Spartinivicinus marinus: one gene and its partner. Each later gene encodes a partner of the first gene's protein in a complex. Links are inferred from orthologs where the notes say so. Each region holds a gene or a part of one and is shown on either strand. Other genes may lie near its edges. The genes, in order: groL and metK.

The links.
Region 2: the proteins of groL (region 1) and metK are in contact, whole or in part, in a cryo-EM structure (PDB 8P4O), measured with the Escherichia coli proteins. The link is inferred for Spartinivicinus marinus from one-to-one orthologs.

Annotation. Positions count from the first base shown.
Region 1 is NZ_JAPJZK010000001.1:4,331,437-4,343,480, reverse strand. The notes cover bases 5,248-8,199. They hold groL (chaperonin GroEL), read right to left. Parts: upstream 7,567-8,199; coding sequence 5,929-7,566; downstream 5,248-5,928. Other genes in these bases: OQE68_RS19420 (co-chaperone GroES), read right to left, coding at 7,630-7,923; OQE68_RS19430 (methyl-accepting chemotaxis protein), read left to right, coding at 5,248-5,838. Outside these bases: OQE68_RS19445 (di-heme oxidoreductase family protein), read left to right, coding at 260-1,681; OQE68_RS19440 (imelysin family protein), read left to right, coding at 1,698-2,780; OQE68_RS19435 (DUF1513 domain-containing protein), read left to right, coding at 2,785-3,891; more of OQE68_RS19430, read left to right, coding at 4,213-5,247; OQE68_RS19415 (FxsA family protein), read right to left, coding at 8,403-8,870; OQE68_RS19410 (HugZ family pyridoxamine 5'-phosphate oxidase), read right to left, coding at 9,024-9,725; OQE68_RS19405 (SDR family oxidoreductase), read left to right, coding at 9,842-10,603; OQE68_RS19400 (DUF481 domain-containing protein), read right to left, coding at 10,821-11,837; OQE68_RS19395 (hypothetical protein), read right to left, coding at 11,922-12,044.
Region 2 is NZ_JAPJZK010000001.1:3,115,335-3,127,304, reverse strand. The notes cover bases 4,937-7,814. They hold metK (methionine adenosyltransferase), read left to right. Parts: upstream 4,937-5,732; coding sequence 5,733-6,896; downstream 6,897-7,814. Other genes in these bases: ahcY (adenosylhomocysteinase), read left to right, coding at 6,932-7,814; OQE68_RS14080 (metalloregulator ArsR/SmtB family transcription factor), read left to right, coding at 4,937-5,709. In the rest of the region: tkt (transketolase), read right to left, coding at 1-908; OQE68_RS30855 (hypothetical protein), read left to right, coding at 1,038-1,115; OQE68_RS14095 (substrate-binding periplasmic protein), read left to right, coding at 1,392-2,132; OQE68_RS14090 (DUF1289 domain-containing protein), read left to right, coding at 2,221-2,403; OQE68_RS14085 (ATP-binding protein), read right to left, coding at 2,410-4,317; more of OQE68_RS14080, read left to right, coding at 4,684-4,936; more of ahcY, read left to right, coding at 7,815-8,299; metF (methylenetetrahydrofolate reductase [NAD(P)H]), read left to right, coding at 8,427-9,278; OQE68_RS14060 (hypothetical protein), read right to left, coding at 9,339-9,905; OQE68_RS14055 (GNAT family N-acetyltransferase), read right to left, coding at 10,050-10,493; OQE68_RS14050 (TIGR00153 family protein), read right to left, coding at 10,638-11,321; OQE68_RS14045 (NAD-dependent succinate-semialdehyde dehydrogenase), read right to left, coding at 11,538-11,970. UniProt on the Escherichia coli protein: Catalyzes the formation of S-adenosylmethionine (AdoMet) from methionine and ATP.

The DNA of each region.
Region 1 (12,044 bases):
AAATAAGTCTATGTCCGATATGGAATAACAGGCAATTCTTCCTCCGCGCTTGAAGGGCCTCCATGGCCCATCAAGCGCTAAAGCGACTGCCATGTCGCAGCTACAGAATCCCCTGTCACTCCATATCCACTTATTTTTACGATAACCTGCTAGATAGTATCTAAAAAAACATAATAACGTAAATATAGAACATAAAACGCACTCATAGGCGTTGTTACGACATACACCATTATCCTGTTTTATTTTTAGGAAGTTTTTGATGATTAAGCCTATGGGGAAACGACCCACAACAGTAGTTGCCTGTTTTTTTGTATTACCGGTATTTGCAGGCAATGAACCCACTGAAGCACAAAAAACCAAAGCACTCTCTGGCGGTGCTGCCACTGTATTTAATACCACACATAATGCTTTCTCCCTTCCTTCAGCCAACATGCCATTAAGTCGTAAGCTAGATTTTAGCGTTGGCAACAGTTTTTTTCGCAACCCTTGGGTCATAGCTCCTGCAACAACAACGGCACGTGACGGTTTGGGCCCTGTTTTTAATACGAATGGCTGTCAGAACTGTCATATCAAAGATGGGCGCGGTCACCCACCAGAAAGCCCAAGCGATAATGCGGTCTCCTTACTAGTCAGATTAAGCGTGCCAGCTAAAACCTCAGAAGAAAAACAACAGCGGGTTTATTCAGGAATCATACCCGAGCCAACCTACGGTGGCCAACTACAAGATTTTGGGGTACCAGGGGTACCAGAAGAAGGTAAGGTGAATATTAAATATACACCCATTACTGTTAAGTTTGCCGATGGAGAAACTGTCACGCTACGAAAACCTAACTTAACCATAACTGGGCTTAATTATGGTCCCATGCAAAAAGACGCATTGTTCTCTGTCCGAGTAGCTCCCCCAATGATTGGTTTAGGCTTATTAGAAGCCATCGCTGAAACAGACATTTTAGTCAATGCTGACCCCGATGATCGTAATAACGATGGTATTTCAGGCAAAGCCAACCAGGTCTGGGATAAAACTAAACAGCAAACAACCTTAGGCCGGTTTGGCTGGAAAGCAGGCCAGCCATCCTTAATGCAACAAAATGCTGCTGCTTTTAATGGTGATATTGGGATTACTTCCAACTTATTTCCAGCCACTGATTGCACCCCTAAACAAGCAGCTTGTCAAAAGGCAGCAACTGGCGGTAACCCAGAAGTAGAAGATAAAATTCTTAAATTTGTGGAGTTTTACACACAAAACCTAGCGGTCCCTGCTCGTCGTAACCTGGATGATCCTCAGGTACAACAAGGTGAAAAACTATTTCAACAAGCCCAATGCGACAACTGTCATATCACTCAGTTTAAAACGCCCACACTTAAAGAACAGCCTGAGCAGTCCAATCAAGTTATTCACCCCTATACCGACTTGTTAGTACACGATATGGGCGAGGGGCTTGCCGATAATCGTCCTGAGTTTCTGGCCAATGGCAAAGAGTGGCGAACTGCACCCTTGTGGGGTATTGGACTTATCCAACAAGTCAATGGCCACACCTACTTGCTTCATGATGGACGCGCCCGCAATCTAATGGAAGCCATTCTTTGGCATGGCGGTGAAGCAGAAGCAGCGAAACAACGTGTCCTCAACATGGCTAAACAAGACCGCCAAGCTTTACTAGCCTTTCTCAATTCACTGTGATTTTTAAGATGCCGACATGAACTTTAAGCAACTTTCCACTATCTTAAATAAAACCTACCTCCTAACAACACTCCTAACAACATTGCTCATTGCCGCTAGTAACAGCTACTGGCTGAGCAATGTGGCTTCGGCCGATTCACCACCTCCAGCAGCACTAAGTGTACATCAACAAGTGTCAGGGTTTTATCAGCAACTGACCAACGCAGCCCGTTACTTCCAGCAGTCATCTTTAGAACTATGCCAATCACCTTCTACAGCAAAGTTCACCGTTGTACAAAATCACTGGCGACAGTTGATGAATAGCTGGATGATTGCCGAAGTGATTAATTTTGGTCCAGTACAACAGGGTAATATGGCTTGGCGGTTTCAGTTCTGGCCTGATAAAAAAAACCTGATCAAGCGAAAAGTAGAAGGTTTTTTAGCAGCTCACTCTCAACCGAGTACAATTGCTACAGAAACAGTTAAAACATCCAGTGTGTTGGTACAAGGGTTAAGTGCTGCTGAGTACTTGTTGTTTGATCCTCAGCTTAAGACTACTCAACAGGTCATTAACAATCCCCAACGCTGCCAAATGCTGGCCAGTATCAGTGCTAATTTATTTGCAAATGCTCAGCAGCTTGAAAAAAGCTGGCAAACTGAAACTGCTACTAATAAACCAACTGTCGAAGAGAGTATCAGCCAGCTGCTTAATGGCATGGCTACGCTTATTGAACGTAGCCATAAAAAGCTGGTTATGCCACTTGGCAAACAAAAAGCCAATCCTTATTTTTCAGAGTCCTGGCGTAGTCAGCATTCAATCGAAAATATTAAACACAATTTGATTAGCATCAAACAACTTTATCAGGTTCAACTAAAACCTCTGCTATTAGAGAAAAAACAAGGCAATTTATTAGCAGAGAAAATCGATCAACAATTTAACTTTACCTTTAAACTGCTTGGTCAATTTAAACAGTCACTTTTTGTTTTATTAAAACACCAGCAATTAGAGCAAACAACTCAACTGGCCCAAAGCTTAAAGCAATTAAAACAGCTATTCAGCCAACAATTACCCGACAAGTTAGGGGTAATCATTAGTTTTAACGCTAATGATGGAGATTAATGACATGAATCGGCGACAGTTTCTGGTCAGCCTTGTTGCTGGCAGTACCGGCTTAGCCGTCAGCCAGCTTAATTGGGCGCAGGCTTCTCCCCCACTCTTAATGAGTGCTTATAAGAATCAAACAGGCCAATACGGCATTGCTGCTTTTTCAACAACAGCTAACAAACCACTATGGCAACTACCTTTACCAGCCAGAGCCCATGCAGTCAGCTGTCACCCTAGTCAACCACTCGCAGCTGTGTTTGACCGTCGACCAGGCCAGCAGATACACATTATTGACTGGCAACAGGGTAAATTACTCACCACTATAAAAGCAGCTGCTAAACGGCACTTTTACGGGCACGGCACATTTAGCCGGGATGGCAAACAGCTATATTGCACAGAAAATAATTGGCAACATGGCACTGGCGTTATTGGTATTTATGATACCCAGGATTTTACTCGCCTAGATGAAATAGCCAGTGGTGGTATTGGCCCCCATGAGATAGTGCTACATCCCGATGGACAAACGCTGGTGGTCGCGAATGGAGGCATATTAACTCACCCGAACAGTGGTAGGAAAAAGCTCAACCTGGATAGTATGACCCCCAACTTGAGTCATATCAGCATTGAAACAGGCAAACTGGTTGATCAACAATCCTTTGTTCATCACCAACTGAGTATCCGTCATTTAGCTATTTCTCAACAAGGCCAGGTCGTTGCGGGTATGCAATATCAGGGTGACCAGTCAGATATTGAGCCTTTAGTTGCTAGCCAGTTTGCTCAAGGTCGCCCCCTAACCCCACTTGCTGGAGATGAACTAGCCTGGCTGCAAATGAACCAATATACGGCTAGCGTCTGTATTCTTGATCATGCTGATACTGTCGTTATTACTTGTCCTCGAGCTAATCAGATAATGAGCTGGCAGCTGAGCACTGGCAAGTTAGGCAGCATCCTTAATGTGGCAGATGCTGCTGGGGCAGTTGCAATAAGCAAAAATCACTGTGCTATTACGACCGGACTTGGGCACTTGCATACAATAAAATGCCACCAAGGCTCAATGACACCAATGACTCAACAACGTTTTGCAGATATCGCTTGGGACAACCACTTGGCACTTGCAACTATCTGATACTAAATGCCTCCTTCCCTACTGAGGTGTCGCAAAAGGGGGTTGAAAATAAGTCTAGTGTCCGATATAGAATAACAGGGTATTCTTTTGCCGCTCTTGAAGGGCCTTCCATAGCCCATTAAGAGCTAAAGCGACATCCCTGTCTCAGCTACAGAACACCCTGCCACTCCATATCCTCTAAGTTTTGCGACAGCCTCACTAGGTGCTAAATTTTAGTCACTCAATTGTAAAAAAACGTCAGCTTTCATCTACACTTAAACCTGTTAGCAACTTAGTGATTCACTCTGTCGGAAAGAAGCGTTTAGCTATTGAGGTGTTGTAATGGAGTGGCTAAAGCAAAGCTTGGTAGTCAAAATTTTCTCATTATTTATTGTGGGGCTTATCCTAATATTTGCTGTTTCCGAATGGGGTTTTCTAAGATTTAGTCATACTGTTGATCAACATCAAACGTTACTTAATCAAGAATTTAATAACGCACTTACCATTACTCAAATTAACCTTGAGTTTAAGCGACAGGTTCAAGAATGGAAAAATGTTTTAATTCGCGGTAGTGATGCTAGCCAACTCAATAAATACTGGGGGCGTTTTGAAGATCAAGAAAAAAAAATTAAAGGCATGCTAGCAACGCTTCAACAAAATGTTAAGGATAAAGAAACTCTCAACACCCTCGAAAAATTCAATACTACATACCAGGAAATGACTAAAAAATACCGCCAAGGAAAAGATACCTTTGTTCAATCCAAATTTGATATCAGTAAAGGTGATAAAAGTGTCAGTGGTGTTGATCGAGAACCATCAAAATTATTAGAAGAGGCTGCTGCACGTTTATCTACAATAGCCGCCGAAGAAGCCGCTACTGCAAAAGCAGACAGTAATAAAGTCAGTTTAGTGGCGACCTCTTCCATGGTAGTTATTTTAGTGATTGTTGGTGTTGCCTTAAGCTTAATGTTGCATCACTTCCTGGTAAAACCAACCAGACAAATAATCGACCATATCAGCAATGTTAGCCAGGGTGAACTTACTAACGTATTAGAGCTTGATCGTGAAGATGAGCTTGGCAGGCTTGCCAGTGCAGCCAACCAGCTTCAATTTTCCCTGAAAACGACTGTGACCAACCTAAAAGATGCGTTAAGCAGTTTATCTTTTTCTTCCTCAGAGCTAGTGCAAATTTCTTCTGGAATCAATAAAGGCATTCAGGAACAACACTCCAGAACAGATCAAGTCGCCACAGCAATGAATCAAATGACCGCTACAGCAAATGAGGTGGCAGAGCATGCCCAAGGTGCTGCTAGTGCTGCCAGCCAAGCGGATGAATCAGCCCAGGAAAGCATGACGGTAATGGAAGGCACCATTAAAACCATTGAAAGTATGTCGCAGGAAATCGCCAATGCTTCAGAGGTCATCCAAAAGCTGGAAGAAGACACTAAAAGCATTGGTACTGTATTAGACGTTATTCGCGGTATAGCAGAGCAAACTAATTTGTTAGCACTTAATGCAGCAATTGAGGCTGCTAGAGCAGGAGATCAAGGTCGGGGCTTTGCTGTGGTGGCTGATGAAGTAAGGACATTGGCCCAGCGTACTCAACAATCAACCGCTGAAATACAAGGCATTATTGAAAATGTACAGGTAGGTGCTCACCATGCGGTTGAAGCCATTGAGCGAGGCAAAACGCAAACAGACCTTGGCGTAGAAAGAGTGTCCCAGGCAGGCACTGCGCTAAAAAATATTACTCAAGCAGTTGAAGAAATTCGCGATATGAATCATCAAATTGCCACTGCAGCAGAAGAGCAGACGTCAGTGGCAGAAGATATCACTCAAAATATTCATGAAATCACCACCATTGCTTCTTCCAACAGCGATCAAGCAGAAAAAACCGCTCAAACCAGTGCAGCCTTAGAAGACTTGGCCAATGAGCTAGAGAAAATTGTTAATAAGCTAGGCCAATAAATATCTTTTTTGGTTTCCTCAAAACAAAAACCCCTCAGTTGAGGGGTTTTTTTAGCTACCAGAGAGGCTAGCGAGGCAAAACAGCCGGCATTACATCATGCCGCCCATTCCACCCATGCCGCCGCCCATGCCGCCCATATCAGGAGCAGCTTTTTCTTCTGGAATTTCAGCAACCATGGCTTCAGTAGTGATCATTAGACCAGCAATAGAAGCCGCTGCTTGTAGTGCAGCACGAGTCACTTTAGCTGGGTCAAGGATACCCATTTCGATCATATCGCCGTACTCACCCGTTGCCGCGTTGTAACCAAAGCTACCTTCGCCTTGCTTAACTTTGTCTACCACTACAGAGCCTTCATCACCCGCATTTTCAGCGATTTGGCGAATTGGAGACTCTAAAGCACGTAGAGCTAAGGCAATACCTTGGTTCTGATCTTCGTTATCACCTTGCACTGAGATATCTTGTAAAGCACGAATCAGTGCAACACCACCACCCGCAACAACACCTTCTTCTACTGCTGCACGAGTAGCGTGTAACGCATCTTCAACACGCGCTTTCTTCTCTTTCATTTCTACTTCAGAGCCAGCACCTACTTTGATGACCGCAACACCACCCGCAAGCTTAGCAACACGCTCTTGCAGTTTTTCTTTGTCATAGTCAGAAGTAGATTGCTCAATTTCAGCACGAATTTGCTCAACACGCGCTTGAATATCAGCAGCAGCGCCAGCACCATCAACAACAGTAGTATCTTCTTTAGTGATAGTGATACGCTTAGCTTGGCCAAGATCATCCAAAGTAGCGCCTTCTAAAGACAAGCCTACTTCTTCAGAAATAACGGTTCCGCCAGTCAGGATAGCGATATCTTGTAGCATAGCCTTACGGCGATCACCAAAACCAGGCGCTTTAACAGCAGCGACTTTAACGATACCGCGCATGTTGTTAACAACCAGTGTTGCTAATGCTTCGCCTTCAACATCTTCAGCAATAATTAACAGTGGCTTAGATGCTTTAGCAACAGCTTCTAGCACTGGTAACAGATCGCGGATGTTAGAGATCTTCTTGTCAACCAACAGAATGTATGGGCTTTCCAGCTCAGCACTCATGCTTTCTTGGTTGTTGATGAAGTAAGGTGACAGGTAGCCACGGTCGAACTGCATACCTTCAACAACGTCTAGTTCGTTCTCTAAACCACTGCCTTCTTCTACAGTGATTACACCTTCTTTACCTACTTTTTCCATTGCTTGAGCAATGATTTCACCTACTTGCTCATCAGCGTTAGCAGAAATAGTACCTACTTGAGCAATAGACTTTGAGGTTTCGCATGGAGTTGCAGCGGCTTGTAGTTTTTCAACAACAGCAATAACAGCTTTGTCGATGCCACGCTTCAGGTCCATTGGGTTCATGCCTGCAGCAACAGACTTCAAACCCTCATTAACGATAGCCTGGGCTAATACTGTAGCAGTCGTAGTACCGTCACCCGCTTTATCATTCGCTTGAGACGCGACTTCTTTAACCATTTGCGCGCCCATGTTTTCGAACTTGTCTTTCAGTTCGATTTCTTTCGCAACAGAAACACCATCTTTTGTAATGGTTGGCGCACCGAAAGATTTTTCAATAATTACATTACGACCTTTTGGCCCTAAGGTAGCTTTAACTGCATCTGCTAATTGGTTAACACCTAGCAACATGCGCTGACGGGCGTCATCACTGAAAACGACTTCTTTTGCCATGTTAATATCCTTACTTTGAACTAAATTATCTGTTTAAGAAAGCGAGAAATAAATTAAAAAGGCTTAGCCTTCCAACACACCATAAATTTCGCTTTCATTCATGATGATCAGCTCTTCGCCGTCAATTTTTACTGTGTTGCTTCCAGCGTACTGACCAAAAACGACCTTGTCGCCAACTTTAACACTTAATGGACGTACTTCGCCGTTATCTAAAACTCTGCCTTCACCAATAGCAACAACTTCACCTTGGTTAGGCTTTTCAGCAGCAGTACCTGGTAACACAATGCCGCCAGAAGTAGTGGTTTCTTCTTCTTGACGACGTACGACAACGCGATCGTGTAATGGACGGATTTTCATTGATCACTCTCCAATGTTTTTCAATTCGCCGAGTGTTGCTCAACTATCGTATAAATCAGCACAGCATAATCAGCTTATTGCTATGCAGCATTCCTTAAGAAAGCAGCCTTAAGAAAGCAGCTAAATTGATCCAGTCATCAGTAGATTACGCCTACAACTGGAAGGCAGACCATTCTATGACTGACATCAAACTTTTGTGTGAAGGAAGATGGGGTTGCTCCAAAAACTTTTCAACACCTTTCAACAAATTTTTTTAAATTTTTTTCTACCAAGAGAGTTAATCGACTAACTACTCAAGTAGTATTTTTAAGTGTGATAGCGCTGAAATGCTCATGAAGGTATCACCTACGAGCAGTGCTGAAGGTAACGGATAATGGTTACAGTAGGTAGCCCCCACTAGTAAGTAGTGGTCAGATGTAGTACGACATATAAATACTTTATGCCATTGACTCTATCCCATAGAGTATTTGTACTCGTTGTTATTTGTTTAGTTTATGCCAGTCATCTTCTCGCTTAAATTCTCCATCGATAATATGAGGGTCGCGATGAGAAGATGCTTCTGCGGTAAAGTGAGCTGAAGTATGCATATTATGCACTTTAAAACCCTTCTTAATTGCCTGCTTAATCAGCCAGTGACGGGTAAAAGGGAGTAAACAGCAAAAGCCAAGGGCATCAGTAACAAAACCTGGCGTGAGTAATAAAGCCCCTCCAACGGCCAGTATAATACCTTCAGCCATTTCCTTTGCTGGTATTTGCCCCTGCTGCATTTTTTGCTGAGCATGCATCAGTGTTGACAGGCCTTGCTGACGCAGCAACTGCAATCCAATCACCGCTGTTAGTAACACTAAACCGATGGTTAACCATGCACCAATCACTTCCCCCACTTTAATCAGCACAAACATTTCAACAATGGGGACAACAATAAACAACATTAGTAAGGGGCGCATGGTTTTAATCTCCTAAAGCACACTGATAAAGAAGTGAGATCACCCCTTCATAACATACTTTTTGCTAACAAAGCCTTCATGTCCTTATAAAGATGAAGGCAAATTCAGTTATTTTCAACCCCCTTACATGTAATAAATCATATAAGCGATTCATCAACCGGCCATAGCGACTAACTGCTTTCTCACTTGCTGAGGTGTTTCGGCCACTTCATGAAAAGCAAGCCGTATCACTTTGTCTGCGACTCGCAAGTTAAACCCTTCGCTATCAATCCCTGCCATCTGAGGAGTTACGCCATCTGGCAACTGAATACTAGCCTTTTGGCAATAGGTTATCATAGCTTTAGTATGATCCTGATTCATGTGTTGTACCATCCCCTGCTCAACCTCACCGAAGAAAGGGTTCGACTTGACTAGCAGCTCTGGCTCTAACCAATAAATTTCGCCAAACCCACCAATAAAACGAGCACGAACCAGCTCAATCACATAAAAATCAAAGTCGTGCGTTTGGTGATAGCCTCTGGCCTGAGGGAAAAATGCATAGTAACGCTCAGCCAGTAATGGATCATTTACCTGATAAGCATCGCCCACCCAAGTGAGTCTGGCTCCAGTTTGAATATCATCAATATCGGCTTCCGTTACTGTTAGCGACACTTTATTATCAGCCTCTATATTTTTTGTATGCTGAGCAATGCGACTGATCAGCATCACTAAATTCCCTTTGCCATCCAAGCAATAAGGCACTACCGAACCAAACGGATAGCCTGGTAATGAAAGTGATTGAGTAGCCAAAACACCATGATATTGGTTTAGTAACAACTGTCGTGCAGCTAAAGCTGCTTGCTCTTTTTTGCTCATTTTTCTAACCAATGGTATTACCAATAATAAACGAAGAGTTGCCAGAAAATAATAATCATTCTCACCTAAATAAGCTACTACTACCAGCTTAAATCAGATTACTTAGGAGCCACTAAATGGATATTACCAATAAAGTGATTGTCATTACTGGAGCTGCTCAAGGGCTTGGCCGGGCCATGGCCGAACGCTTTGCCAAACAGCACGCACACTTGGCATTAGTAGACCTTAATGAAGATAAATTGCTAGAAGCGGTTAATTACTGCCAATCACTTGGGGCAAAAGCTCACTCGTTTATAGCTAATGTGGCAGATGAAACATCCGTTGAAAACTTATTTGAGCAAGTGAGTCAACAGTTTGGAAGGGTCGATGTCCTCATCAATAATGCCGGAGTGTTACGGGACCGCATGTTAGTGAAAGTCAAAGACGGCCAAATCGTCAATAAAATGAGTTTGGCAGAATGGCAAAGCGTTATTGATGTTAATCTGACTGGGCTGTTTTTATGTGGTCGTGAATGTGCAGCAAAAATGATTGAAAAGCAGCAACCTGGCGTCATTATCAACATTTCCAGCATTGCTCGAGCAGGCAATATTGGTCAAACCAACTATGCCGCAGCCAAAGCCGGTGCAGTTGCCTTAACTGTTACTTGGGCAAAAGAACTGGCACGACACGGTATTCGTTGCGCAGCCATTGCACCAGGTTTTATTGGTACTGAAATGACCGCTAGCATGAAGCCAGAAGCATTAGAACGCATGACATCGCAAATCCCTTTAGGTCGGATGGGTGCTCCTGATGAAATTGCACAAGCGGCTGAGTTTATTCTACAGAATGATTATTTTTCGGGGAGAGTGGTAGAAGTAGACGGCGCCTTCCGCCTTTAGGGCAGCTCCAAAAATGTTCTTTTTCCGCGATAGCTGCGTTAGCACCGTACTCAGGTCCTCATGTATTATTTATACACTGCGGCCCTCCGTGCGGTGCTGCCTTGCTCTCACGAAAAAATTACTATTTTTAAAGACGCCCTTTACTCCACAAATTACACTCTACTCTGATCAACGTTAATGACCTAGCTGGCTCGAATAATACTCACAGCGAAGAGTATTACCACTTATAACCTACCCCAAAGGAGAAGGTACTGTCTTTCTTATGCTTACCCTCTGCTGGGTAGTTATCGTAGTCGTACTCATATTGCAGTACTGTTGAAATATTATAAGGTAGCCTGTATTCAAATCCAGTTTCACTTTCGAAGCGGAAGTTCTTACTTGATTCTTTAGGGATAAACATTTCGTGATTGTGGAAGAATGATAGCTTATCAAAAAATATCATTTCCTTGTTGTAATCGAGCGCCCAGCGGAACACCTCGAATTCTTTCACCCCTTCATCCCGATACTTTTCTCGAATATGGTTAATACCACCTTCAACAGAAAGCCTGTGTAATGGTGTATTGAAGAATTCATAACCCAAACCAATACCAGCCGAAAGTCGCTCATTCAGTTCTTTGATCCCATCCTCTTCATAGCCTAGGTTGGTAGTAAAGTACCAGTGCTGGTTGTAAAAGTAGTCATAGCTATAATCTGCCTGTAGCTTATCTTCTACTACATGCTCCTTTTTAGTCGTACGATCAGTTTCTAATCCTAGATTATGACGATGAACACCATGAACAAAACTTAAATCAGCATCAAAATTCAGTTCTTCTGACTCTGTATTTCCATCTTTTAACTCAATAAATGCGTAGGTTTTTCCAGAAAACCGCCAAGGTTTTTCTTTTTCCTCTTTAGGATAAAGCTGGCTGATTCCATTTAAAGCAGCGAACTCAACTACTTCACCATCGGCTTGCTTGACATGATACAGCGCCCCATCACTAGCCAGCTTGCCGTGCACCACATCACCAGAGCGAGTCACAATAGTCATTGGCTTTTTGGTCTTAATGGCTTTCACCTTAGTCCAGTCCAGCTGAATATTGGCATAGGGTGTTTTAATCACTAGTATCTCTTGGTCGAGATACTTAATTTTTCCAGAAACTTTATCGCCATTAGAGAGCGTAAGGGTATCAGCAACCGTAGAATCGCTGATAAATATAAGGCAGGTATAGACTATCTGTTTTATTAACCTTGACATGATACGATCACAGAAACTTCTTAATAAGGCCATCAGTTACTGACTAAGTTAGTAACCACGGGTTGAAATATGTTTGACTGATAATTAATACTTACTAAAAGAAAACTGAGTACGGTTAGATACATGCATAAATGAATAATTCAATTTGATAAAAAGTTTGTCATCGCTATGATGGCAGCTGTTTATGGCTAATAACTGCTTATTTGC
Region 2 (11,970 bases), 1.2 Mb from region 1 along the record:
GCCTGACCTTTTGTTTTAGCATCCCAGACTTGATAAATATTTTCTGGGATTTCAAATGGACCATAAGTCCAGCCTAACTTTTCACGAGTTAAGGCAATTTCATCATCACCTAATGGAGCACCGTGGCAAGACTCTTTACCTTCTTTGTTAGGGGAGCCAAAACCAATAATAGTTTTACAGCAAATTAAGGTAGGCTGATTTGGGTTAGCTCTTGCCGCGTCGACTGCTTGTTTGATTGCTTCTGCATCGTGGCCATCAACACCAGGAATCACCTGCCAGCCATAAGACTCAAAACGTTTAGGCGTGTCGTCGGTAAACCAGCCTTCGACCTCACCATCAATAGAAATACCGTTGTCGTCATAAAAAACGACCAGCTTGCCTAAGCCTAAAGTACCCGCTAAAGAACATACTTCGTGGGAGATACCTTCCATCAAGCAGCCATCACCCGTGAAAGCATAGGTGTAATGGTCAACTACTTCATGCCCGTCACGGTTAAACTGGGCAGCCAGTGTTTTTTCGGCAATCGCCATCCCCACCGCGTTAGCTATCCCCTGGCCAAGAGGCCCGGTAGTTGTTTCTATCCCAGGTGCATAACCATACTCTGGGTGGCCGGCAGTTTTTGAGTGTAATTGACGGAAGTTTTTCAGGTCGTCGATTGAAAGGTCATAACCTGTAAGGTGCAATAAAGAATAAAGCAGCATAGAGCCATGACCATTGGATAGCACAAAACGGTCACGGTTAACCCAGTTTGGGTTAGCAGGGTTATGTTGCAAGTATTCGCACCAGAGTACTTCAGCAATATCAGCCATTCCCATTGGCGCACCAGGGTGGCCACTTTTGGCTTTTTGTACTGCATCCATACTTAATGCACGAATGGCATTGACGCGCTCTTGACGGGTCGACGACATGAAATAGTCTCCTACAACCTAATTGGAGGGCGTTGCAAAGCACTTTAATTCATGACCATCTGACTCATGAAATGCTGCAACCCCTGCTTAGCAAGTTAACTTTGGAACAGCTTTAAAAAACGGCCAGTATTGTCTCTTTTTCTGGCTTTATCAGCAAATGTATTAACCGCAAAATGGCAAAGGATTGACTCGCCCACAGTAAACTGACGCAATGGCCAGCTTTCTACATACCCAGTTCAGCAACTAAAGAGAGACCCACCTATTTTGGCTCGCTATAGTTACTTTCTTATAGTTACTTTCTTAAACTCGCTATAGCTACTTTATTAAAATAGCTACTTTCTTAAAATAGTTGCCTCTTGACTAAATAGTTACTTCCTCACTGCCGATAGTTTTCCAACTATGCTTAAAGAAACTTAGGTATTATGAGCAAAACCAGTGGCATCATTGAGAAAGAGGCTTAGTGGATTATTGAGCGGAATACTAATGTTCGCCACCGCTACCGTTTCACCCTGCCCTTTGCAACAACTCACTTATATTACTGAAGACTACCCACCTCATAACTTTATGGAAAACGGTAATTTACAAGGGATATCCGTTGACTTGCTGCTTATTGCAACAAAGTCTATAAACTGCCCGATTACTAAAGCTGACATCAAACTTATGCCATGGACCCGCGGCTACAGAATGGCTCTTAACCAACCTAATATCGTCTTGTTTGGTATGACCAAAATTAAAGAGCGAGAAAAATTATTTAAATGGGCATGTTCTTACATGAACACTCAAGTTGTATTAACTGCCAGAAAAGACTCTGATATTAAAATCCACAACATAAATGACCTAAACCGCCTGACTATTGGCATAGTAAAGGATGATATCGCCGAAAAATTATTTCAAGGGTTACAGATAAACCCGGATAATTTTAAATATGGTAATAATCATCCAGAAACGTTAGCAAAAATGCTAGCTTCTCATCGTTTTGATGCCTGGGGATATGATATCAATGTAGCCAGCTGGATCCTGGCAAGACTAGGTTATAACCTAAATGACTTTGAAACCATCTATTCATTTAAGCCTATTCCCACTTGCTATGCCTTTAGTAAAAGTACAGCTGATAATACTGTTCAACTACTACAAAAAGCGCTTACTACTGTTTACCAACAAAAAGGAAAGTCAAATAATACATTACTAAATGAAATTTACGCCAAGTACGGATTAATTCACTGAATTATTTCTTTTTATGTCCCTCAAATTAATTGAGTCGCCAGTTCAAGCAAGTTTTAAAAGCAATCGAAGTAAAAGGGAGTACACTTTTATGAGCAGTAACAAACCTTCAACTACTGACTCTCCTTGTGTACGCAACTGCTGCTTGGATAATAACGATGTATGTGTTGGCTGTTTTCGCTCTCTGGCTGAAATTTTGGAGTGGCATACTGCTACAGAGGCCAGGCGTAAACAAATAGTAGAAAATGCCAACAAAAGAAAAAAACACCAATAACAATCATTAATTTTCTTTCATCAACCCCGAAATACTATTACTTTCCTCAGCCGATTTATAAGAAAATACTTTGTCTATTTCACTAGCAATTTTATCTTTAGTTATAGGTTTAGTAATCACACCATTCATACCTGCTTGGAGACATAAAGCCTTATCTTCCGGCATTACATTGGCTGTCAATGCAATGATAGGTGTTTTACCTTTATCTCCTGCAAGACTTCTAATTTGTTTCGTTGCTTCTATTCCATCCAACACTGGCATATGCATATCCATAAACACGATATCAAACTGATGGTTTAGTATTTGAGTAATTGCTGCTTTGCCATTTTCTGTAATTACTACACTAAATCCTAGTTTATTCAATACAGCCCTCGCAATCATTTGATTACTAGGCGTATCATCCACCACTAATACATGCTTATTATAATCTCTTGCCTGCTTTTTATCAGCCATTTCAGATGTGACTGTATTTTCAGATACTATCGCAGGCTCTAACGGAAGTTTTAAGGTAAAAATTGAGCCTTCACCTGGTTTGCTACTCACCAATAATTCACCATTCAACAACTGCGTTAACTTATAACTGATAGCTAAACCTAACCCTGAACCACCATAATTGCGAGTACTGGTATGTTCGACCTGATAAAAACCTTTAAAAATATTATTAACATCTTTTTCTTTAATACCAATCCCCGTATCACGCACATTAATAAAAACACAATTTTTATAATTTAAAATTACTGAGTCGACATCAACTACGATACAACCTCTATAGGTAAACTTCACTGCATTACCGACCAAGTGCAGCAAAATTTGTCTTAAACGTCCTTCATCACCGACATAATAATCAGCCACTCTTTCATTACACTTCAAAAAGAATTTGACATTCTTTTGCTCTGCTGAACTTGCAAACAATAATTTAATTTCCTCAAGTAACTTTTTAAGTGAGAACTTTTTATTTTCTGCGGCTATTTTTCCCGACTCCAAACTAGAGTAAATCAAAATATCATCTATCACGGATAGCAGTGACTTACTAGACTGGTAAATCAATTTAATAAAGCTTGACCGTTCGCTGCTATTAGGTGTTTCTAAAAGCAGCTCAGCCGTCGCTAAGACCCCATTAAGAGGAGTTCTTATTTCATGACTCATGTTCGCCAAGAATGAATTTTTCTCTTCACCCACGGCTCTTGCATACTCAAGACTTTCCGCTAAATAGTTTACTTCTTTTGCCAACTCGCCTATTTCATCATTTGACTCAATCTCACAACGCCTAGACAGTTTACCACTTGTCATTTCTTTAATATTGGCGATAGCAACTGATAAACGCTTAGTAACCTTCCTTACATAAAACACACTAAACAAAAAAACTAGAATACAAGACACTAGGGTAATACATAAAAAAATAATTAAACTACTCTTTGCATGAGATTCAACCAAACTTGCTTTTTTAGCTAGATTTTTATCTAAGGATGACATCAAACCACTAAAATTTTTAATTATTTCACTATACTTTAACGTTAACTCGGCCATTGCTGTGTAGGCACTATCTACACTTATAGAAGCCTGACGAAACAATGAAGACGTCATAGCATTGTAACTCGTCATATTTGAGATTAGATTATTGAGTTTATCTTCAGGGAAATCCTTGCCTGTATTATTTATTTCCTCCGCCAATACCTCTACACAATTAAGTGCATTTTCAGTACTTTTTAGTCGATCCTGAACATTTCTGTAATAATTTTGTTTATCAAGACCTAATTGAATTTCACGCAGGCTGCCGTAAATTAACGCATGATTTGTTGCAAACTCAGAGTATGCATGGATAAGCTGGGCATAATGGTCAAGTTTCTGTTCTTGGAATTCCTTAGCAAAGAAAGACTGCTCAATATAAATGTACACAAAATTGGATGAAACCAACAACATCACCAATAGAAAACAAACCGGGAACATTAGCATCTTTGTACGAATTGACCCGAACCGTTTCATCTAGCAATCTCGAGCAACCAATAATAAAACTAAGTAAGATGCTCTTAAAGACAAAATTGCGACAAAAAAAGTATACCAATTATGAATGATTAATAGCTTTTGCATTAATATACTACACGCTCCGTGTTAGTAGACTTTTGTATTTTAAATTATAGTCAAGTTTTCTCTTTCTATTTATTTACTATGGCCTGGCTGGCAGGCCATAGCACCTCTTATCTCTACCAGTCACAACATCTATATCAAAAAACTTTGATATAGATGTTGTGACTGGTTAAAGCAACTGCTACACTGGCTGCCATGACTACTAACTCGTTATCTCAAGACAGCATAGCTCCCACCCCTGACCAAGCACTCGTCAGCTCTGAAACGCTGGCCAGTTTTTGTAAGGCCAGTGCTGACCCTTTACGGCTTGATATCTTACGGGCGCTTAAAGCAGACTCATTTGGTGTGTTGGAGTTGTGTGCAATTCTCGATATTAAGCAGTCAGCCCTTAGTCATCATTTAAAAATCATGGCAAAGGCTGGGTTAGTGACAACCCGGCGAGAAGGCAACACAATTTTTTATCGGCGAGAATGGCCAAAGCCAGACCAAGCTACTGCTCAGTTACTAACAACTTTGTATAAAACTGTTGACTTACTCCCGATAAGCGCAGCAACACAGGAAAGGCTCCAACAAGTTAAACAACAACGAGCCGAAACCGCTAGAGCGTTCTTTGCAAAGTTTGCTGATAAGTTTCGCCAGCAGCAGGAGCTAATTGCAGAATACGATATTTACGCGGCCAGTATTAAAGAAGTCCTAACTACTCTGGCAATTCCCAAAAACAGTACAGCAATTGAAATTGGGCCAGGAGAAGGTCTGTTTTTAAACGTATTATCTCCTTTATATAAGCAAGTCATTGCTGTTGACATTTCTCAGGAAATGCTAGAGAAAGCTAAATTGTTTGCTGATGAGCAGCAATTAAATAATATTCAGTTTATTCATCAAGAAGCTGTCGAGGCTTTAGCTACACCACTGACAGCTAACTGTATTGTGATGAATATGGTGTTGCATCATGTACCTTCTCCAACTGAATTATTTATTAAAGCAAGTGAAGTACTAATACCAGGCGGCTCATTATTAATTAGCGACTTATGTGCCCATGATCAAAGCTGGGTGCAACAGGCCTGTGGTGATATGTGGTTGGGCTTTGCTGAAGACGAGGTAAATGGCTGGGTCCAACAGACTGACCTAGAGCCACAAGAAAGTTTATATCTGGGGCTGCGTAATGGATTTCAACTCCAAGTGCGGCATTTTATTAAGCCAGCATCAAATATAACGAACTAACCCATTAATTTAGGAAAAAAACAATGAGCGAATATTCTGTATTTACTTCTGAGTCAGTATCAGAAGGACATCCCGATAAGGTGGCAGACCAAATTTCAGATGCAATATTAGACGCCATTATTGCAGACGATAAAGACGCCCGGGTTGCAGTAGAAACGCTAGTTAAAACTGGAATGGTATTAGTTGCTGGTGAAGTACGTACTCAAACGTATGTGGACATTGAAGATTTAGTGCGTGAAGTTGTACTAGATATTGGCTATAACCACTCTGAAATGGGATTTGATGGTGCTTCTTGCGCAGTAATGAATGCTATCGGCAAACAATCAGCTGATATTGCTATTGGTGTAGATGAAGCAGAACATAAAGAGATGGGTGCCGGTGACCAAGGCTTAATGTTTGGTTATGCTACCAATGAAACTGACGTATTAATGCCAGCCCCTATTACCTACGCCCATCGGTTGGTTAAACGTCAGGCTGAAGTACGAAAAAATGGCATTCTTCCTTGGCTAAGACCTGACGCTAAAAGTCAGGTAACTTTTTTATATGACCAACAAGGCAAACCCTGCGGTATTGATGCTGTTGTGCTATCCACTCAACACGAAGATGGTATTAAACAGTCAGAAATACGCGAAGCTGTGTTAGAAACTATTATTCAGCCAGTTTTACCTGAAGAATGGTTAACCCCACAAACCAAATATTTTATTAATCCTACTGGCAAATTTGTTATTGGTGGCCCAGTCGGAGACTGCGGCTTAACTGGCCGGAAAATTATTGTAGACACCTATGGTGGAATGGCTCGCCATGGCGGCGGAGCATTTTCTGGTAAAGATCCTTCAAAAGTCGACCGTAGCGCAGCCTATGCTGGCCGTTATGTGGCAAAAAATATTGTTGCAGCCGAGCTTGCTGAACGCTGTGAAATTCAAGTGTCTTATGCCATTGGTGTAGCCGAGCCTACTTCTATTAGCGTCAATACATTTGGCACCGGCAGAATCAGTGATGACCAAATCATAGAGCTAATCCGAGAGCACTTTGACTTACGACCAAGAGGCTTAATTGACATGCTTGACTTAAAGCGCCCCATTTATAGATCAACAGCAGCTTACGGTCACTTCGGTCGTGAAGAAGCCAAGTTTACTTGGGAAAAAACTGATAAAGCCGATCTTTTGAAGCAAGCAGCTAAAATCTAACTAAATATTAAATAATTCGTTACAGGTATAAGCTCATGGCTAACGACTATAAAGTTGCAGATATTTCCCTCGCCGACTGGGGCCGCAAAGAAATTAAAATTGCTGAATCTGAAATGCCAGCACTCATGGCTATTCGTTGCAAATACAGCGACAGCAGGCCACTGGCTGGTGCCAAGATTCTTGGCTGCATTCATATGACCATCCAAACTGCAGTATTAATTGAAACTCTAGTTGAGCTGGGGGCAGAAGTACGCTGGTCATCTTGTAATATTTTCTCAACTCAAGATCACGCAGCTGCAGCTATTGCTGCCAGTGGCACACCTGTTTTTGCCTGGAAAGGTGAAACAGAAGAAGAATACGTTTGGTGTATTGAGCAAACTATTCTTAAAGATGGTAAACCTTGGGATGCCAATATGGTGCTGGATGATGGCGGCGACTTAACTGAAATCCTGCATAATAAATACCCTGAAATGTTAGATCGTATCCATGGTATTTCAGAAGAAACCACCACTGGCGTACATCGCCTGTTAGAAATGCTGGAGAAAGGTACTTTAAAAGTCCCAGCTATTAACGTGAATGACGCGGTTACCAAGTCTAAAAATGACAACAAATACGGCTGCCGTCATAGTTTAAATGATGCCATCAAACGGGCAACAGACCATTTATTATCAGGTAAAAAAGCGCTTGTTATTGGTTACGGTGATGTCGGTAAAGGCTCTGCTGCATCATTACGCCAGGAAGGGATGATTGTTAAGGTAACAGAAATAGACCCTATCTGTGCCATGCAAGCCTGTATGGACGGTTTTGAAATAGTTTCGCCTTATATCAATGGCGTTAATACTGGTACCGCAGAATGTATTAATCGCGAATTGTTAGGCACAACTGATTTACTAGTTACTACAACCGGCAACGTACATGTATGTGATAGCAATATGTTGCAAGCACTGAAATGCGGTGCAGTTGTTTGTAACATTGGTCATTTTGATACCGAAATTGATACAGCCTTTATGCGCAAAAACTGGGAATGGGAAGAAATCAAACCCCAGGTACATAAAATCCATCGTAAACCAGCAACTGAAGATCATATTTTACTATTATCAGAAGGTCGTCTAGTTAACTTGGGGAATGCAACAGGCCACCCATCCCGAATTATGGACGGCTCATTTGCCAACCAAGTATTAGCGCAAATTCATTTATACAAAGGTAAATTTGGTGAGTTAGCTGCTGACGAAAAACCACAGAACCTATATGTAAAAATTCTACCAAAAAAACTGGACGAAGAAGTTGCCCGTTACATGGTAGAAGGCTTTGGTGGGGTTATTACCCAAATGACCGAAGCTCAAGCTAAATATGTGAATACCCCTGTTGAGGGGCCATTTAAACCGGATAATTATAAATACTAATATACTCCCCTCCCTCATCCTCACCTTCTCCCCGAAGGGGGAGAAGAAACTAGGGACTGAGTCCTTTTGCAACAGTGTGAAATAAAATCAGCTTCGGGAAAGCAATAATATTGCTTCTAAAAACATTATGAATACACAATCATCGCTTCCAATCAGTTTTGAGTTTTTCCCAGCAAAAACTGAAGCTGGTGCAGAAAAATTATTAAACACAGCTAAAAAACTAGCAGCCTCAAATCCGGAATTTTTTTCCGTTACTTATGGCGCAGCAGGTTCAACTCGTGATCGTACTGCAGGCACAGTATTTGACATTAAAAGCTTAACCAATATATCCACAGCACCTCATTTATCCTGCATCGGTGCAAATAAAAGTGAAATAGCTGAATTATTAGCGCTTTACCAAAAGCACGATATTAAGCGCATTGTTACTTTAAGAGGGGATTTACCATCCGGAATGGGACTAGCATCAGGTGAACTTAGATACGCTAATGAATTGGTTGAGTTTATTCGCGAACAAAGTGGCGATCAATTTTACTTAGAGGTTGCTGCCTACCCAGAAATTCATCCACAAGCACCCAATGCAGAAAAAGATTTAGAAAACTTTAAACGCAAGGTTGATGCAGGTGCCAACTCTGCTATCACCCAATATTTTTTCAATGCTGACAGCTATTTTTATTTTATCGAGCGTTGTCAAAAATTAAATATAGAAATACCGATCATCCCAGGGATAATGCCAATCACTAACTACACTAAACTGGCTCGTTTTAGCGACGCCTGCGGCGCAGAAATCCCCCGCTGGATTCGCAAACAACTAGAAGCATACGGGGATGATGCCACCAGCATCAAACAGTTTGGCGAACATGTAATCACCCAATTGTGCGAAAAACTAATCAGCCAAGGTGTACCAGGCATACACTTTTATACTCTAAATCAAGCTGAACCCAGTTTGGCTATTGTGGATAATTTGGGGTTAGGGAAATAAAGAGGCTGGTTCAACCAGCCTCTTTATCAACATCATTAGCCTACAGTCGATGTATAGTTATTACTGAGGCAAACAGACTGTAGCAAATGATTCACTAGTAGCGCCACAATAATCAGTTAAGCCACTCTCTACAAACTCTTCTTGTTCAAAGCCAGCCAATGCCTGCACTAAATCATCTATTTGGTCAGCAGTAAACTCTCTTTTACTTAAAGGTGGGCCTATCAAACTGCTATCTTTCTGACCATATGAGCCATTACCAAGAAGGGTGTCATTACCAGCACCACCTAAAAGGTAGTCTGAACCACCTGCACCTGAAAGATTGTTGTATTCATTTTCAGTCAGGTAGTCGAAATCGTCATTCTTTGTACTCAAATCAACTGTAGGTGTAGATTGAAAAAACTCATCAATTCTTGCAGTATCGCCATCACTCTTAGCTGTTATGGTTAATCCATATTCAATATTACCAAATAAGCTTTGGCTATCACTGTCATCAGATATTAAGTCTTTATTATTAGATTGATGATAGATAACTGCACCCAAACTAGTTATTTGAGAATCTGACTGGAAATTACTAGTTTCTATACTATCACTTATGCTAGCTACTGCTGCTATGTCACTATTACTCATATTTCTCTTTTTAAAATCTAAATATTCACAGAATCAGAACTGTAAAATAAATGCGACAAATAGAACATAGCTGATAACATTATATAACCAAATTTAACCAAATATCATCATGAATATCTACCTAGATATTGCTCCATTTAGCAACTACCAGACCTTCCTCGAATAATGCTCAAAAGCAGTGATCTTTTGATAGCCAACCTTTTCATATAAAGCTTTTGCTGCATTGTTATCCACTGCTGTTGCCAATTTCACCGTTAATGCATTTGTTTCTATAGCTAATTGCTGGGCTTGCTCTAACAAAGCCTCGGCAATACCTTGCTTACGGTAATCAGGATGCACATATAAGTCATTGAGATACCACATTCGCTTCATGGCTACTGATGAAAACGCAGGATAAAGCTGAGTGAACCCCACTGACTGGTTGTTAACTAGCGCTAAGTAGATGACCGAGTCTTCATTTACCAATCGCTCTTTGATAAAAGTTGTTGCTGCTGGTAAATCAGCGTCCTGCTTGTAAAATTGGCGGTATTTATCGAATAAATTTGATACTTGATTAAGTTCTTCGATAGTTACTTTTATTATTTCCATTCAATCCACCCTACAGGTTTCGTATTATTCACACAATATGACTCTAATAAGCAGTCACTTTTAACTATGAATATACTCCTACAGAATAGAATATTAATACAAGCAAAATCAGCAGCAGGTATAGCCTGTTTAATAAAAATAAGATTAACTGGTCTTAACCACCATCAACTCCAATTGCTTAGCGATACTTCTAGCCGCTGATGCTAAAGCAGCTAAATCGTCAGCAACTCGATATAAACAAACGGCATCCAGTGGATTAAGCTGATTTTCGAGGCTGTAGATAGCTTTTCGATTTTCTCTTAGCTGAGTTCTAGCGGCATCTTCTAAATCTTCTATTTCTTGGGTCATTTCAGCTATAATTTCTGCCTCTTTACCTTTGAAGCCGGTTTCTAATAAATAATCTAATTCGCCAACACACCGGTGTGCTAATATAGTCGTGTTTACTGTCACCTGAACAAACTGGCTTAACTGCTCTGTCATGCCTTCAGGTATAACTAATTGGCGGGAGATAATTCTGGTCGTAATATTATCAGCAATATTAGCAACCTCATCTTGATCATAAACCAGCTTAAATAATAATTCTCTAGGCACCGGCGTTAATATACCAGCAGGTAAACGGTGGAGAATTTCTTTTTTCAACTCGTCGGCTTCATGCTCTAGCTCATAAATATGTCGTTCTATCACAGCCGCTTCATCCCAATCATCACTTACAGCTGACTGCATAAATGTAGGGAGCAACTCCACACAGCTAAGCACTTTAACCATATGTTGTTGGATAGGATGGAAGGGGGAACGTGCAAAAAGATCAATAATAGCATTACGAAACATTAGACTTGCCCCTTCCTCTTATTCTTCATTGCTTTCTTTTAAGCTTAGCACTTGAATAAATGTTAGAAGGGGTAAGATGACTGTCAGAAAAACTCAACTTATCTGACAACCATCTAGTACCCTAATATGAAGGGTATATAGCTACCATACATTAATTATGGTGTGGGCAGCAGTATATACTCACAGCGAAGGGGTATAAAAATCATTCGCGAAGAGTTACTTAATCCAGATTGATTTAGTGTTCGTAAACTCTTTAATACCTTCTGCTGCAAGCTCTCGTCCATAACCAGAGCGTTTTATACCGCCAAAGGGTAAACGCACATCACTTTTTACCAAGCCATTAATAAAGGCGTTACCTACTTCTAGCGATAAAGCTAGCTGTTCTGCTCGCTCATTATCCTGACTCCAAACACTGGCTCCTAGCCCATAAGCACTGTCATTGGCTACTGCTATTGCTTCTTGTTCATCTGCCACTTCAATTATGCTGGCAACAGGTCCAAATATTTCTTCCTGATAAGCTAGCACACCAGGTTTTACATTAGCCAAAATTGAAGCCTGGTAGAAATTACCCTCTCCTTGCTCACAGCCCAATAGGCTAATAGCACCCTGCTTAAGAGAATAACTTACCTGTTGATGTAATTCTGAGCGC